3 regions of the Actinoplanes sp. NPDC048967 genome follow, and region 2 is predicted to be linked to each of the others. Evidence: riboswitches for the same ligand, from Rfam matches in the RefSeq annotation. Region 2 holds a riboswitch; each other region holds the start of a gene.

What was found. Region 2 has a riboswitch for cobalamin ahead of bluB (5,6-dimethylbenzimidazole synthase). Riboswitches for the same ligand answer to the same signal wherever they lie in the genome.
Region 1: another riboswitch for cobalamin. It lies ahead of AB0C12_RS04555 (VWA domain-containing protein); the one in region 2 lies ahead of bluB (5,6-dimethylbenzimidazole synthase).
Region 3: another riboswitch for cobalamin. It lies ahead of AB0C12_RS19380 (ribonucleoside-diphosphate reductase subunit alpha); the one in region 2 lies ahead of bluB (5,6-dimethylbenzimidazole synthase).

What each region holds. Positions count from the first base shown of each region.
Region 1 is NZ_JBEZFL010000001.1:962,709-968,193, reverse strand. Features, by position in the region: gene AB0C12_RS04570 (SigE family RNA polymerase sigma factor) at 8-505, shown strand; gene AB0C12_RS04565 (hypothetical protein) at 502-1,767, shown strand; gene AB0C12_RS04560 (gluconokinase) at 1,866-3,437, shown strand; cobalamin riboswitch at 3,566-3,694, shown strand; gene AB0C12_RS04555 (VWA domain-containing protein) at 3,725-5,485, shown strand, end outside.
Region 2 is NZ_JBEZFL010000001.1:37,127-42,611, reverse strand. Features, by position in the region: gene AB0C12_RS00190 (hypothetical protein) at 1-462, shown strand, start outside; gene AB0C12_RS00185 (ester cyclase) at 543-947, shown strand; gene bluB (5,6-dimethylbenzimidazole synthase) at 1,156-1,782, opposite strand; cobalamin riboswitch at 1,818-2,022, opposite strand; gene AB0C12_RS00175 (D-arabinono-1,4-lactone oxidase) at 2,059-3,303, opposite strand; gene AB0C12_RS00170 (acyl-CoA desaturase) at 3,327-4,538, opposite strand; gene AB0C12_RS00165 (ferredoxin reductase) at 4,589-5,485, opposite strand, start outside.
Region 3 is NZ_JBEZFL010000004.1:352,054-357,538, forward strand. Features, by position in the region: gene recA (recombinase RecA) at 171-1,217, opposite strand; gene AB0C12_RS19365 (DUF3046 domain-containing protein) at 1,415-1,615, opposite strand; gene AB0C12_RS19370 (GNAT family N-acetyltransferase) at 1,688-2,389, shown strand; gene AB0C12_RS19375 (UdgX family uracil-DNA binding protein) at 2,361-3,023, opposite strand; cobalamin riboswitch at 3,137-3,349, shown strand; gene AB0C12_RS19380 (ribonucleoside-diphosphate reductase subunit alpha) at 3,481-5,485, shown strand, end outside.

The sequences.
Region 1 (5,485 bases), 930 kb from region 2:
GCAGGCCATGCGCGACGGGTTCGACGACTTCGTACGCAGCCGCAGCACCGGCCTGCTGCGGATCGCGTACCTGCTCACCGGGGACCGGCACAGTGCCGAGGACCTGGTGCAGGAGGTGCTCGAGCAGATGTACGTGAAGTGGCGCCGGATCCACAGCATGCCGGAGGCGTACGCCCGCCGGGCCCTGGTCAACCGGGCCGCCAACCGCTGGCGCCGCCGGGGCCGCCGCCCGGAGGCACCCCTGGGCAGCCACGACGTCGCCGCGCCGGATCACAGCGAGCACGTCGTGGTCCGCGACACCGTCGTGGAGGCGCTACGGGCGCTGCCGCCGCGGCAACGGGCGGCGGTGGTGCTGCGCTACCTGGAGGACCTGCCGGTCGCCGAGGTCGCGCGGGCGCTGGACTGCTCCGAGGGCAACGTCAAGAGCAGCGTGTCCCGGGGCCTGACCCGGCTGCGGGCCGCCCTCGACCCCGTCACCACGACCACCGAACGGGGACGGGCATGACCGACACCGACATCCGTACCGCGCTGGAGCAGGCCACCGGTGACCTGCGGACCCCGCCCGACCTGCTGGACCGGGTCCGGGCCGGTGGCCGGCGCCGGGTGGTGCGACGCCGTACCGTGCTCGCCGCGGGCCTGGCCACGATCGCCGCCGGCGGCACCGCCGGCGCCCTGATCTCCGGCGGCGACGGCGGCGGAACGCCGGTCGCCTCGCCGCTGCTCGACCACCCGACCCGGGGCGACCTCAAGCGCGACACCGCCTTCCTCGACGACGTCCGCACCGCCTGGCGGCACCACCTCGGCGGCCTGCCGGTACGCGGTGAGCCGCACGTCGCGTGGGCCGGCCTGGCCCCGCTCTACGCCGGGATCGCGGTCGTCGCTCAGCGGACGCCGCAGCGGGTCTCGTCCCCGATCGGCCAGATCAGCTACGGTCTGACCGGCTTCGTCGAGCAGACCCGGGACGGGCTGCGAGTCATGTCGCTGGAGGAGATGCTCACCGGCGCCACCAACTCCGCGGCAGTCCTGCTCGGCCCGGACCACAACGTGCTGATGGTCCTCGACGACGGCCGCGGCATCGGGTACTCGCCGGCCCTCGCCTACACCGAGCAGGGCAGGATCAGCCGTACTTTCACGCCGTTCGACTTCCGGCTGCACGACGGCGTGGCCTTCGGGGCCACCCCGCAGTCGCAGACCCTGGTCCGGGTGGCGCTGCGCGCGGGCCGGCCCGATTCCCGGGGCGACCGCTCGGTCGGCCTGGCCAACCTCTCCCAGCTGGTGGCGGACACCGGTCGCGGGGCGCCACCGGCCGGCACCGCACGCCGGGCACGGTTGCTGGCCGGGCCCGCGTTCGAGGCGGACGACAAGTGGGACCTGTCCGGGCGCGACGGCTACGACGACCCGTACGGCTACCGGATCACGCCGCCGCCCGCCGGCACCTGGATCCTGCGGGGCACCACCGCCGACGGCCGCCGGTTCGTCGTGCAGACCCTGACCAGCACCGACGACCGCGTACGCCTGTTCCTGTCGCTGGGCACCCCGGAGCCGGTGCTGCGCGGCTTCCCGGACCCCGCGGCGCCCCTGCCGGTGCAGGTGCGGCTGCCCGACGGCCAGGGCGTCGTGGTCGCCGCCCCGGGCCGATTGCGTTACCGCGTGGCCGGGCGCACGTGGCTACCGATCAGCGGCGACGCGGCGCTGCTGCCCGCCGCGGCCGACGAGGTCGAGGTGACCACCGCGCGCGGACAGGCAGTCCGGGTGCGACTCGCCTAAGGTCGGGGACAGATGTCCGGTCTCGCCGCCGCTCGGCTCTGCCGCGGGCTTGAGGTGCGTGGTGATCGGGCATGTCTGTCGGCGATCAGGGAGGCTGCATGGACGTCGTCATCGGTGTCGACACCGGGACCACCGCGACCAAGGCCATCGCCGCCGGGCCGACGGGTGAGGTGCGCGCGATGGCCAGCGTGCACTACCCGCTGTCGGTGCCCGGCCCGGGCCAGGCCGAACTCGACCCCGCGAAGCTGCGCGACGCCGCGATCGAAGCTCTGACCACCGTGGCCAAGGAGTCCCAGGAGCGCGGTGACCGGGTCATCGCCGTGAGCCTCAGCGCCTTCCTGCACGCGCTGGTCCCGATGAACGCCGACGGCACGGCCCGCGGTCCGCTGATCACCTGGGCGGACAACCGGGCCGCCGGGCAGAGCGAGCGGATCGTGGCGTCCGGCCGGGCGAAGGACCTCCAGGCCCGCACCGGTACGCCGGTGCACCCGATGTCCCCGCTGACCAAACTCGCCTGGTGGGGCGCCACCGACCCGGCCGTCCTCCGGGACACCCCGCGCTGGGGCGGCGTCAAGGAGATCGTCCTGGCCGGCCTCGCGGACGAGGGCTTCCTGCTGGACCTGTCGGTCGCCTCCGGCACCGGCATGTACGACATCCACCAGCGGCGCTGGGACCCCGAGGCCCTGGAGCTGGCCGGGATCCCGGAGAGCCGGCTGGCCGAGGTCGTGCCGACGACCCGGCAGCTGCGGCTCAAGCGGGAGGTGGCGGTCGCCGCCGGGCTCCCGCCGGAGCTGCCCCTGATCATCGGGGCCGCCGACGGACCGCTGGCCAACCTGGGCGTGGGCGCGACGCCGGTCGGCGTGGCGGCCGTGTCCCTGGGCACCAGCGGCGCCCTGCGCACCGTCGTGCACGGCCCGACCGCGGACAAGGCGGGCCGGCTGTTCTGCTACGCGCTGACCGAGGACCGCTGGGTGGTCGGCGGCGCGATCAACAACGCCGGATCCGTGGTCCGCTGGGCCGGCCAGACCTTCGCGGGCGGCTTCGACCGGCCGACCGCCGAGGGCGAGGACGCCGACGTCCGCGACGCGGCCCTGCTGACCGAGGCGGCCGGGGTGGCGCCGGGCAGCGAGGGGCTGCTCTGCCTGCCGTACCTGCTGGGCGAGCGGGCGCCGTGGTGGCGCGGGGGGATGCGCGGGGCGTACATCGGCCTGCGCCGCGAGCACGGCCGGGCCCACCTGGTCCGGGCCGCGGTCGAGGGGGTGTGCCAGCAGCTGGCGCTGGTCCGCGACACGTTCGCCGACGAGGGCATCGCGATGACCGAGGTCCGGGCCACCGGCGGGGCGGTCGCCTCGGAGCTGTGGGTCGGCATCCTGGCCGCGGCGCTGGACCTGCCGGTGGCGATCGCCGACACGCCGGAGGGGACGGCGCTGGGCGCCTGCCTGCTGGCCCGGCACGCGCTGGGCGAGCTGCCCGACCTGGACGAGGCGGCGGCGCTGGTGGCGATCACCGAGCACGAACGGCCGGACCCGAAGAACGCCGACCTGTACCGGCGGATGCGGCCGCTGGTGGAGCAGTCGGCTCTGGCGGTCACCGATGTGCTCAAGGAGCTGGACAAGCTGGCTCCCGAGCCGCTGCCCGACACGGAGAAGGCCCTGCCGGGCGTCGGCTGAGCGGCTCGCGCCCCGGCCGTTCTCGCCGTGCTCGGCCGGCCGCGGCCTTGTCGCCGCTCGCCGTTCGGCCCGGTGGCGGCCCGGACCGGGGTGAGGATGCCCACGCGGCCCCGCGTTGACGGCGTGCCGGGCCGTGAGAAAGAGTGGCTCGCGAGCGGCAGTGGAGGAACCCGGTGGGAGACCGGGACGGTCCCGCCACTGTGACCGGGGTTCGTCCCCGGAAGTCAGGAGACTCCGGCCGCTCGTACCTTCCACACGCGGGCGCGGACCCGCGGAAAGGACCGGGCGTGACGCCGTACCCGTTCTCTGCCGTCGTCGGCCTCGACGACCTGCGGCTCGCGCTGCTGCTGACCGCTGTGTCCCCGGCCGTCGGCGGGGTCCTGGTCCGCGGCGAGAAGGGCACGGCCAAGTCGACGGTCGTCCGTGCCCTCGCCACCCTGCTGCCCGAGGTCGACGTGGTCCGCGGCTGCCGCTTCGCCTGTGATCCCGCGGCGCCCGACCCCGGCTGCCCCGACGGGCCGCACGAGCCCGGCGCGCCGCACGGCCACCGCCCCGCCACGCTGGTCGAGCTGCCCGTCGGGGCCACCGAGGACCGGGTCGTCGGCACCCTGGACATCCAGCGTGCGCTCGCCGACGGCGTCAAGGCGTACGAGCCGGGTCTGCTCGCTGCGGCCCACCGCGGCGCCCTCTATGTCGACGAGGTCAACCTGCTGCCGGACCACCTGGTGGATCTGCTGCTCGACGCGGCGGCGATGGGCCGCGCCCACGTCGAGCGCGACGGGGTGTCGGTCAAGCACGCGGCCCGGTTCCTGCTGGTCGGCACGATGAACCCCGAGGAGGGCGAACCGCGCCCGCAGCTGGTCGACCGGTTCGGCCTGGTCGTGACGGTTGCCGCCCCGCGCGAGGCGAAGCTGCGGGCCGAGGTGGTCCGGCGCCGGCTGGCGTACGAGGCCGGCCCGGAGGCGTTCGCGGCCCGGTTCGCGGCCGACGAGAAAGCCCTGGCCGAGCGGATCCTGACGGCTCGGGAGCGGGTGCCGTTCGTGCGGCTGCCGGACGCCGAGCTGGACCGGATCGCCCGGGTGTGCCTGGCCTACGGTGTCGACGGGATGCGTGCGGACATCGTCGTGGCGCGGTGTGCGGTGGCTTTGGCGGCGTGGCACGGTCGCGATCGGGTGACGGCTGAGGACATTCGGGACGCGGCGCGGCTCGCGTTGCCGCATCGCCGTCGCAAGGACCCGCTCGATCCGCCGGGCACTGATGAGGAACGGCTGGAAGAGGCGCTGGACCAGGCTGCTCAGGATGACCCGGACGAGGATCCGCCGCCCGGTGACGGTCCTGACGGGCCGGATGCCGGTGGCCCCGATTCTGGCGGGCCTGATTCTGGTGGTCCGGATTCCGGCGGTTCCGGCGCCGGCGCGCCGGACTCCGGCGCTCCCAGCTCCGGCGGACCCGGCTCCGGTGGCCCGGAGGGTTCCGGTGGGCCTCGGCGGACTGCCGAGCCTTCCGGCCCGGTTGAGCAGGCTCCGGGGGATGCCGGCGCTGAGGCGCCGGCCGATGAGCAGCGCAAGGTGAGCGGGGGTGCGGCGGCCCAGTCGGGTGCCGCCTACCGGCCGCGGACGTTGCGGATCTCTGCTCGTGGAGAGGGCGGGCATGCCGGGCGGCGGTCGCCGGCGTTCGCGCGGCGTGGGCGGGTGGTCGGCTCGCGGATCCCGCGCGGCAAGCTCGCCGGAGCGCCGCATCTGCCGGCTACTTTGCGGGCTGCCATCCACCGCGGTGCCGCCGCCGTGCCGCTACCAGGCCCTCGGCTCACCGCGCCGGGTGCGCAGGACGGCCGGGCACTTGACCACACGCTTGTTCCCAGTCCCGCCGGCTCCGCTCATCCGGCGGGCAGGCGGGCCGCGGCCGAGCGGCGGATCGGGTTGGTGCAGCCGCGTGACCTGAGGGAGGCCGTGCACGTCGGGCGTGAGGCCAACCTGGTGCTGTTCGTCGTGGACGCGTCCGGGTCGATGGCCGCGAGGAAGAGGATGACCGTCGTCAAGACCGCGGTG
Region 2 (5,485 bases):
CAGGAGGTCCAGGGTCACGGCCTCAAGGCGTACCCGCAGTACGCCATCAACGGCGACGGACTCGTCTACTACCCGGCGGCCGAGGGTGAGACACCGAGCAGCACCAACGACCGCGACGTCCGCTACGAGCTGATCGACATCTTCGCGGCGGGCGGCCTGTGGGCCCAGCGGGACAACCCCGACCTGTACGCCAACCTGGGCACTTTCGCCGGTGACACCTCGGGCGGCTGCGGCGTGGGCACGTACTCGTGCGGCACCAACTCGGCCAACGCGCCGTGGGGCTGGGACGACGGCGACGATCTGCCGGGTCGCGGGGAGATCGCCACGGACCCGGCGAAGCTGTCCGCCGAGTACTTCACTGTGCCGGGGGAGCTGGCGCGGGCGTACGCGTACAACCCGTACACGGCGGAGAAGGCCGACCTGCGCGAGGCCGCGCGGACCGCGCCGACCGTCACGGACTGACGGCGCAGCCGGCGGCCGGGGTTTGCCCCGGCCGCCGGTCCGCAATGCGCCGAAGGTCGCCATGGCATAGAAATTGATGCATGGAAGCGACGGAGATCGCGTGCGCGTGGTTCGCCATGTGCCGCACGGGGGACGAACAACGGCTGACCGGCCTGGTCACCGAAGACTTCGTGGCGCACGGACCGGGCGGCAGCGGCGACCTGGCCGCCTTCACGACGTGGCTGCGCTGGTACCCGGCGGCGTTCGCCGACCAGGAACCGGTGCTGGAGGACGTGATCGTCAGCGGGGACCGGCTGGTGGTGCGGTACACGATCCGGTCGACCTACCGGGGCGGGTATCTGGACCTGCCGCCGGACGACCAGCGGGTGCGGGAGACCGGGATCATCATCTTCCGGCTGGCCGGGGGCAAGGTGGCCGAGAGCTGGTTCGAGGGCAACGACCTCGAGGTGGCCCAGCAGATCGGCGGCCGGATCACCCCGGCCTGAGCCGGGGCTTTCGTCCGCCGCCCGGCTCGGCCCGCCACGTCGGGCTCGGCCGATCACGTCGGGCTCGGCCGATCACGTCGGGCTCGGCCGATCACGTCGGGCTCGGCCGATCACGTCGGGCTCGGCCGATCACGCCGGGCTCGGCCCGGCCCGGTCCGCCGCGCCCGGCTCGGCCGGCCATGCCCGGCCCGGACCGAGCCGGTCCGGCTCAGCCGCCCCAGCGGTCCGTGTGCAGAGCCAGTTGCAAGGGCCGGCGTTGCCGCCAGCCGTGCCGTTCCAGATCCGGCACGTCCTCGAGGTGGCTGACCGGGCCCAGGCACAGCCAGGCGACCGGCCGCACCGAGTCCGGGATGCCCAGGAGGCCGCACAGGAAGTCCTCGCGGTAGAAGGACACCCACCCGACGCCCAGTCCTTCGGCGGTGGCCGCCAGCCACAGGTTCTGGATGGCCAGGCACACCGAATAGAGCCCGGCGTCCGCAATCGCGTGCCGCCCCAGCACCGCGGGCCCACCCCGCGCGGCGTCGTAGGTCACCACGACCGACAGCGTCGACTCCAGAACCCCGTCGATCTTGATGCTTGCGAACCGCCGCGCGGCGTCACCGTCGAGGGTGGCGGCGAAGGTCTCGCGTTCGGTGTGCACGTGCCGGTGGAACGTCTGCCGGAGTTCGCGGTCGCGGACCAGGATGAAGTCCCACGGCTGCGACAGCCCGACGCTGGGCGCCTCGTGCGCGGCTGTGAGGATCCGGTCCAGGACGTCGTCGGGGACCGGCGCACCGGTGAACTGGCCCCGGACATCGCGGCGGCGGCTGATGGTCTCGTACAGGTCGTGGATCATGGGCAGGCTCCCGCTGCGCTCGTGCCCCGGGCCGGCCGGGGTCATCGACGCGAGGCCGGTCTTCGGACTCCCGGATCAGCGCCTCACCGCCCGCCTTCCCAGCCGTCCGGCCAGTGGCTGCGCACCAGGGTGCGCGTGGGCGGCAGCTCCCCGGTCACCGCGGCGGGCCCGTGCCGGATTCGCACCGGCTTCCCGATTCTCCCCACCCGTGGGCGGGGCACCTCGCAACAAGTTCGTGCCGGACGACACGCTACCGCCATGGCCGACGGCCGCGGGTCAGTGGCCCAGGATGTCGTCGAGCCAGGGGTTGCGGAAGGTGCCCTGGGGGTCGTACTTGGTGACCAGGGCCTGGAAGTCGGCGAAGCGGGGGTAGCGGCTGCGGACCGTCGCCGGGTCCTGGGTGAAGACCTTGCCCCAGTGGGGGCGGGCCTCCAGCGGCGCGAGCTGCTCCTCCAGCGCCGCCACGGCCGGCAGGACCGCCGCCGTGTCGGCGATCCAGGTGAAGTGCAGGCCGAGGCTGTCGCGCTCGTAGTTCATGCTCAGCCAGAGGTTGTCCGCCGCCACCGTACGGATCTCGTTCACCTGCAGCACCGGGACGATCTTCTCCCGGACCCGGGCCACCGCGTCGATCGCCTCCAGGGCGCGGTCGAACGGCACCATCCACTCCGACTGCAGCTCCGCGCCGGTGCTGGGGGTGAACTCCATCTTGAAATGCGGCAGCCGGGCGTGCCACGGGCCCGGAACGCCGAACTGGTCGGTGCTGTTGTCCGCGGCCACGCCGGGCACCGGGTGGCGCTTCCCGTCGGCCGGGCGGGCGCCGAAGAGCGGGCCTTCCGGCAGCTCGTCCGTACGCTTGAACCAGGCGTGGTTGATGTCCCCGGACTGCCAGTTGGTAAACAGGCTGACGCTGTAGCCGGCCGCGAGGATCTCCGGCAGGTGCTGCTCCAGTGACGCCCGGGGCAGGTCGTCGTAGACGTACTGGCGGAGCTCGAACGCCGGCACCACGTCCAGCGTCAGCGCGGTCACCACGCCGAGGGCGCCCAGGCCCACCACCGCGCCGGGGAAGTCTTCGTCGCCGCGGCGCAGGGTCACCAGTTCGCCGTCGCCGCGGATCAGCTCGATCGCCGCTACCGAGGTGGCCAGGTTGCCGTTGCGGACGCCCGAGCCATGAGTCGCCGTGGTGACCGCGCCGGCCACCGAGATGTGCGGGAGCGAGGCCATGTTGTGCACCGCCAGGCCCGCCGCGTCGAGGCGGTCGACGAGTTCGCCGTACCGGATGCCGCCGTCGACCCGGACCGTCCGGCGGTCCTCGGCGATCTCCACGACGCGGGGCAGGCCGATCAGGCTGATCAGGTCGCCGGTCGTGTCGGCCATCCGGTTGAAGGAGTGCCCGCTGCCCAGCACGCGCAGCGGGCCGCCGGCCCGGACGATCTCCTGCAGCTCCGGCAGCGCCGCCGGCCGGTGCAGCCGGCGGGCGCCGAAGGTGATGTTGCCGGCCCAGTTGGTCACCACGTTGCTCACCGGACCAGCCTAGGCCGTACGGGTCAGGAGTTCACAGCCACCGGCTCGGTCTGGGTCTCGGCGGCCGGGCGCTGCCAGCGGGTCGCCTTCGCCTTGCGGCCGCTGGCCGGGCGCGGGCCGTCGGCGAGGGCCTTGGCCTCGCCGCGGTTGGGCAGCGAGAGCCGGAAGACCTTGTACCAGGCCGAGCCGACCTGCCGGGGCAGCGAGCCGCTGGTGTACGAGAGCCCGTAGCGCTGGAACAGGTCGCGGATCTGCGGCGCGATCTCCTGGTACCGGTTGCTGGGCAGATCCGGGAACAGGTGGTGCTCGATCTGGTACGACAGGTTGCCGGTCATGATGTGCATCGCCCGGTTGCCGTCGATGTTGGCCGAGCCGAGCATCTGGCGCAGGTACCACTCGCCGCGGGTCTCGCCCTCGATCGAGGTGCGCTCGAAGGTCTCCACGCCCTCCGGGAAGTGACCGCACATGATCACCGAGTGGGTCCACAGGTTGCGGACCAGGTTGGCCGTCGCGTTGGCGGCGATCGTGGTCAGCCAGGAGCCGGTCAGCGCGGACAGGGCCGGGTGCACGCCGTAGTCCTTCAGGATCTGCTTGCCGATCTTGCGGCGGACCTGCTTGAGCCGCTCCTTGAACTGCGGCGACTGGCGGCGCTTCTTGGTCTTGAGGTTCTTGCCCAGCTCCAGGTCGTACGCGGCGATGCCGTACTCGAAGAAGCAGGCGTTGACGAAGTTCCAGAGCGGCTGACCGAGATGGATCGGGCTCCAGCGCTGCTGCTCGTCGACGCGCATGATGCCGTAGCCGAGGTCGTTGTCCTTGCCGATCACGTTGGTGTACGTGTGGTGCAGCTCGTTGTGCGAGTGCTTCCACTGCTCCGACGGCGAGGCGTTGTCCCACTCCCAGGTGGTCGAGTGGATCTTCGGGTCCCGCATCCAGTCCCACTGGCCGTGCATGACGTTGTGCCCGATCTCCATGTTCTCGAGGATCTTGGCGACCGACAGGCCGGCCGTGCCGAGCAGCCAGGCCGGCGGGAAGATCGACACGAGCAGGACCGCGCGGCTGGCCAGCTCGAGCCGGCGCTGGGTGGTGATCACCCTGCGGATGTACCGGGCGTCGCGTTCGCCGCGGCTGGCCACGATCTCGTCGCGCAGGGCGTCCAGCTCGCGGCCGATGGCCTCGATGTCCTCGGCGGTCAGGTGCGCGATCGGGTTCTTCGGCTTGCGCTGCAGAGTGGTCACGGCAGTCCTCGGTTTCCTTGTGAAGCTGAAGCTGGAGCGGGAGCGGAGTCTCAGTGGTCCAGGTGACAGTTGCCGGCGGCGGCCGACACGCAGGTCTGCACCAGGACGTTGTCGCCTTCGACGGCCGTGGTGATCGAGCCGTCGCGTAGGTCGCGCACGGCGCCCTCGGTCATCGGCAGCACGCAGCTGAAGCAGATGCCCATCCGGCAGCCGGACGGCATCAGCACACCCGCGGCCTCGCCGGCCTCCAGCAGCGGCGTGCTGCCGTCGGCGTCGACGACCGTGCCGGTGCGGCCGAAGGTGACCTTGCCGCCGTCACCGGTGGCGATGACGGTCGGGCGGAACCGTTCGACGTGCAGCCGGGTGATGCCGGCCTCGGCGAAATGCGCGCCCAGGTCGTCCAGCATCTCGTTGGGCCCGCAGGCCCAGGTGTGCCGCTCGGCCAGGTCGGGGACCAGGGTGGCCAGCTCCGGTGGGGCGATCCGGCCGGCGGTGGCGGTGTGCCGCTCGACGAAGCGGATCCGGCCCGCGGCGGCCAGCGTACGCAGCTCGTCGCCGAAGACGACGGCCTCGCGTTCCCGCGCCGAGTGCACGACCACGACGTCCTTCAGCTCGTGCAGGGCGCTGCGCAGGATGCCCATCACCGGGGTGATGCCGCTGCCGGCGGTCACGAACAGCACCTTGGCCGGGCGGACGGCCGGCAGGGTGAAGTCGCCGGCGGGCTGGTCGAGGTGCACGATCATGCCGCGCCGGGCGTGCTTGATCAGGTGGTTGCTGACCGCGCCGTCCTTGACGGCGTTGACGGTCACCGACAGCCGGCCCGGTGCGCTGGTCACCGAGTACGCGCGCCACAGCCGTACGCCGTCCACGTCGACGCCGAGGCGGACGTACTGGCCGGGCTCGTGCCGGCGGAAGCCGCGACCGGGCCGCAGCACCAGGGTCACCGC
Region 3 (5,485 bases), on a different contig from region 2:
GGCCACGCCTGCATCCGGCCCACCGGCCACGCCGACGATCGACCCACCGGCCACGCCTGCATCCGGCCCACCGGCCACGCCGACGATCGGCCTACTGGCGTTCGGATTGCGGGGTGAACCCGGCCCTTGCGGGCCGGGTTCGGCGAACCGTGGCGGCGGCGTTCGATCGGTCAGAAGTCGACCGGGGGCAGCTCCGGGCCGCCGGCGGCGTCGCCGGTGGTCTGGCCCACGCCGAGTTTCTCCAGGATCTTCTTCTCGATCTCGGCCGCGACGTCCGGGTTCTCCTTCAAGAACTCGCGCGCCTTTTCCTTGCCCTGGCCCAGCTGGTCACCGTCGTACGTGTACCAGGCGCCGGACTTGCGCACGATGCTCTGCTCGACGCCGACGTCGATCAGCGAGCCCTCGCGGGAGATGCCCTTGCCGTACATGATGTCGAACTCGGCCTGCTTGAACGGCGCGGCGACCTTGTTCTTCACGACCTTGACGCGGGTGCGGTTGCCCACCACGTCCGTGCCGTCCTTGAGGCTCTCGATGCGGCGCACGTCGAGGCGCACCGACGAGTAGAACTTCAGGGCCCGGCCACCGGTCGTGGTCTCGGGCGAGCCGAACATGACGCCGATCTTCTCGCGGAGCTGGTTGATGAAGATCGCGGTCGTGCCCGAGTTGTTGAGGATACCGGTGATCTTGCGGAGCGCCTGGCTCATCAGGCGGGCCTGCAGACCCACGTGGCTGTCGCCCATCTCGCCCTCGATCTCGGCGCGCGGCACGAGCGCGGCCACCGAGTCGATGACGATGATGTCGAGCGCGCCGGAGCGGATCAGCATGTCCGCGATCTCGAGCGCCTGCTCACCCGTGTCGGGCTGCGACACCAGCAGTGCGTCGGTGTCGACACCGAGAGCGCGGGCGTACTCCGGGTCGAGCGCGTGCTCCGCGTCGATGAACGCCGCGATGCCGCCGTTGCGCTGGGCGTTGGCCACCGCGTGCAGGGCCACCGTCGTCTTACCGCTGGACTCCGGTCCGTAGACCTCGATGACCCGGCCGCGCGGCAGGCCGCCGACGCCGAGCGCGATGTCGAGGGCGATGGAGCCGGTGGGGATGACGGCCATCTGGATGACGGGTCGTTCCCCGAGGCGCATCACCGAACCCTTGCCGAACTGCTTGTCGATCTGCGCGAGAGCAAGGTCTAGCGCCTTGTCCCGATCAGGTCCTGCCACCATGTCCGCCACCCCTGTATTCGACTTTCCGGGCGTCTTCGCCGAAGAGCTTCTGTTCACCACGCGAGTCACGCTAGACCTAGGGTCTGACAAAAACCGGTGCCCGGCCGTGCCCTGTGGATGACCGCGCCGCTGAGGACAATAGCCGAACAGGTGTACGAATACGAGCGACACGCCAGAACAAGCGTACGAAAAAGGGGTCAGCGCAGCCTGGCAGGCACCCGATCGGGGTACGCGGAAACCACCGCACGCCAGATAGTAACCGTCTCCACACCCTGAGCTATGGATTCGTTAATGGTGCGCCCGTCGAGTGCCGCAAAACTCTGATCCGCGGCGAGACTCCGCGCATAAGCGGGGCCGAAGGCCTGTTCGAGGCGCCCCCAGAAGTCTGTCAACCGCACGGGAAAAGCCTACCCGCGGCGTCTTGCCGGCCCTGCTCGACGGCACGCTGAGACACACATCACTATGTGCTGGTGACTGTGGACGTTCTCGACCGGCCGAGCTGGGCCGCCCTCACCGGCCCGCACGCGCGGTTCGCCGGCATCGTCGGCCGGGCCGCTCGCTACCACCCCGACGTGGCGCCGTTCTTCGCTCTCGAGGACCCCGCCGATCCTCGCTGCTGGCACGACCTGGCGATGCTGGCCGGTCCCGGCACCGAGCTGTCGATCACGGCGAATCCGCCACACGACCTGGGCTGGGAGGTCCGGGGCACCAGCGCCACGCGGCAACTGGTGGATGCAACCGTGCGGGCCGTACCGGATCCGGAGGCCGTCGTTCTGACCGCGACCGACGTCCCCGAGATGATCGATCTTGTGCGCCGGACCGGACCGGGGCCGTTCCGGCCGCGCACGATCGAGCTGGGCACTTACCTCGGCATCCGACACGGGGGTGCTCTGGTGGCGATGGCCGGCGAGCGGATCAGGCCGCCGGGCTGGAGTGAGATCAGCGCGGTCTGCACCGATCCCGGCTATCGCGGTCGCGGCCTGGCGGCCCGGCTGGTGCTCGCGGTCGCAGCCGAGATCTATGAGCGCGGTGACCGACCGTTCTTGCACACCATGGCGGCCAACACTGCCGCCGACCACCTGTTCACAGCGATCGGCTTCGTGCGGCGCAAGGACAACGTGAACGTGTCGTTGCGCGTACCGGTCAGCCCAGGACTGTCGCCGCGACCTTGAGGTCGTCGACCAGGCCGTTGTAGGCGGCGTCCCGGTCGTCGGCCCGCAGCACCGCGGACGGGTGGATCGTGGCCAGCGCCCGCGACTCGGCGACCGGGAAGTCCTGTGGGCGCTGCGCCGACGCCGGCCAGGGCAGCAATTCGCCGCGTGACCTGGTGACCCGGAACGACGGTCCGAACAGGGCCTTGGCCGCGGTGGCCCCGAGCGCCACCACCAGATCGGGCTTCAGCTGCGAGAACTCGGCGACCAGCCACGGCCGGCAGGCCGTGATGTGCGCCGGGCCCGGAGTCTGGTGGATGCGCCGCTTGCCCCGCAGCTCGAAGCGGAAGTGCTTCACGGTGTTGGTCAGATAGATGATCGACGGATCGATGCCCGCGTCGCCCACCGCGTCGCGAAGCAGGCGGCCGGCCGGCCCCACGAAGGGCAGGCCCTGCTGGTCCTCGATGTCGCCGGGCTGCTCCCCCACCAGAACCAGCCGCGCATGTTCCGCGCCGCGGCCGAAGACCACCTGGGTGGCGTCCTCGTAGAGTTCGCATCCGCGGCAGCCGGGCGCCGCCGCTTTGAGCTCGTCGAGGCTCTTCGCGTCGGCGGGGATGAATTCCTGCGCACCGGGCGGGGCTTGCGTCGTAGCCATGCACCCGTTCTACCCCGTCGCGTCCGGTCCACGCGCACAGGCTCACCTGATCGAGCAAGATCCGACACGCCGACACGACATGTGGTGTTGTACATCGGCTGTCGCACCTAGATATGGTGTTGCTCGCAGCTGGTTCGCCCGTCCCTCCAGGACGGCGCGAGGCAAGAGGGAACCCGGTGAGAAACCGGGACTGCCCCCGCAGCGGTGAGCGGGAACGACCGCCGTCATCAAGCACTGGGCCCGGGCCCGGGAAGCGACGGCCACTAGGCGACCGGCAACGGTCAGGCCCGCGAGTCCGAAGACCTGCCAGCGCGCCGCACGCTTTCGCGTGCGGCGGTCCGAGGCCGCGTGGGACGGCCGACGCCACTTCAGGTGTACGCGCACAGCCGCGTCCACCGGCGTCCTCCTGCGCGCCCGAAGACCGTTCCGCCAACGGGCTCGCGAGGAGAGAGAGTTCATGACGGTCACGCAGGACAAGACTGCGTACGATCCGGCCGTGCCGGAGCAACGCCGGCACGCGATGCAGGTGCGCAAGCGCAATGGTGAGACCGAGTCGGTCGACGTCAACAAGATCGTGCGGGCGGTCGAGCGCTGGGTCGCCGACCTGAACGAGGTGGATCCGCTGCGGGTGGCGACCAAGACCATCAGCGGGCTCTACGACGGCGCGACCACCGCGGAGCTGGACAAGCTGTCGATCCAGACGGCCGCGGAGCTGATCGGCGAGGAGCCGCAATACTCGCGACTGGCGGCCCGGTTGCTGGCGGCCTTCATCGACAAGGAGGTGCGCGGGCAGGGCGTCGCCAGCTTCAGCCAGGCCATCGCGCACGGCCACGCGGAGGGGCTGATCGGGGACGCGACGGCTGCTTTCGTGGCCAGGAACGCCCGCAAGCTCGACGATGCCGTGGACCCGGCCGGCGATCTGCGTTTCGAGTACTTCGGGTTGCGGACCGTCGCCGACCGCTACCTGCTGCGTCATCCGCAGTCGCGGCTGGTCGTGGAGACGCCGCAGTACTGGCTGCTGCGGGTCGCCTGCGGCCTGTCGACCAACGCCGGTGAGGCGATCGCGTTCTACCGGCTGATGTCGTCGCTGGCCTACCTGCCGAGCTCGCCGACGCTCTTCAACTCCGGCACCCGGCACACTCAGATGTCGTCGTGCTTCCTGGTCGACTCGCCGAAGGACGAGCTGGACTCGATCTACGAGCGGTATCAGCAGGTGGCGCGACTGTCGAAGTTCGCCGGCGGCATCGGCATCTCGTGGTCGCGAATCCGCGGGCGCGGCGCGCTGATCCGCGGCACGAACGGGCAGTCCAACGGCATCGTGCCGTTCCTGCGCACGCTCGACGCCAGTGTGGCCGCCGTCAATCAGGGCGGCCGGCGCAGGGGCGCAGCCTGTGTCTATCTCGAGCCGTGGCACCCGGATATCGAGGAATTCCTCGAGCTGCGTGACAACACCGGCGAGGACGCCCGCCGGACGCACAACCTGAACCTGGCCAACTGGATCCCCGACGAGTTCATGCGCCGGGTCGAGGCGGACGAGATGTGGTCGCTGATCGACCCGTCGGCCGTACCGTCGCTGCCTGATCTCTGGGGTGCCGATTTTGACGCGGCCTATCGGGCCGCCGAGGCCGCCGGGTCTGTCGTCCGTCAGGTCAAGGCACGCGATCTGTACGGCCGGATGATGCGCACCCTGGCACAGACCGGCAACGGCTGGATGACCTTCAAGGATCCGTCGAACCGGCTGAGCAATCAGACCGGCGTGCCGGGCAACACCATTCACTTGTCGAATCTGTGCACGGAGATCCTGGAAGTCAGCTCGGACGACGAGACGGCCGTCTGCAATCTGGGCTCGGTCAACCTCGCCGGGCATCTGAACGGCGACGACGTGGACTGGGAGAAGCTGCGGGCGACGGTGCGGACGGCGGTCGTCTTCCTGGACCGCGTCATCGACATCAACTACTACCCGAGCACCGAGGCCGCGACCAGCAACCCGCGGTGGCGTCCGGTCGGGCTCGGGCTGATGGGCCTGCAGGACGCGTTCTTCGCGCTGAGGCTGCCCTTCGACTCTGCTGCGGCGCGGGAGCTGAGCACGCGGGTCGCCGAGGAGATCTACCTGACCGCGCTGGAGAGCTCGGCCGAACTTGCTGAACGGTGGGGCGCACACCCGGCGTACCCGCAGACCAGAGCGGCCGGCGGCGACCTGCAACCGGATCTCTGGCGAGTGACGCCGACGCAGACCGCCCGGTGGGCGGCGGTGCGGCAGCGGATCGCGACCAGCGGGCTGCGGAACTCGCTGCTGATCGCGATCGCGCCGACGGCGACGATCGCCTCCATCGCCGGCTGTTACGAGTGCATCGAGCCGCAGGTCAGCAACCTCTTCAAGCGTGAGACGCTGAGCGGCGAGTTTCTGCAGATCAACACCTATCTGGTACGGGAACTGAAGGCGCGCAGCCTCTGGACCGCAG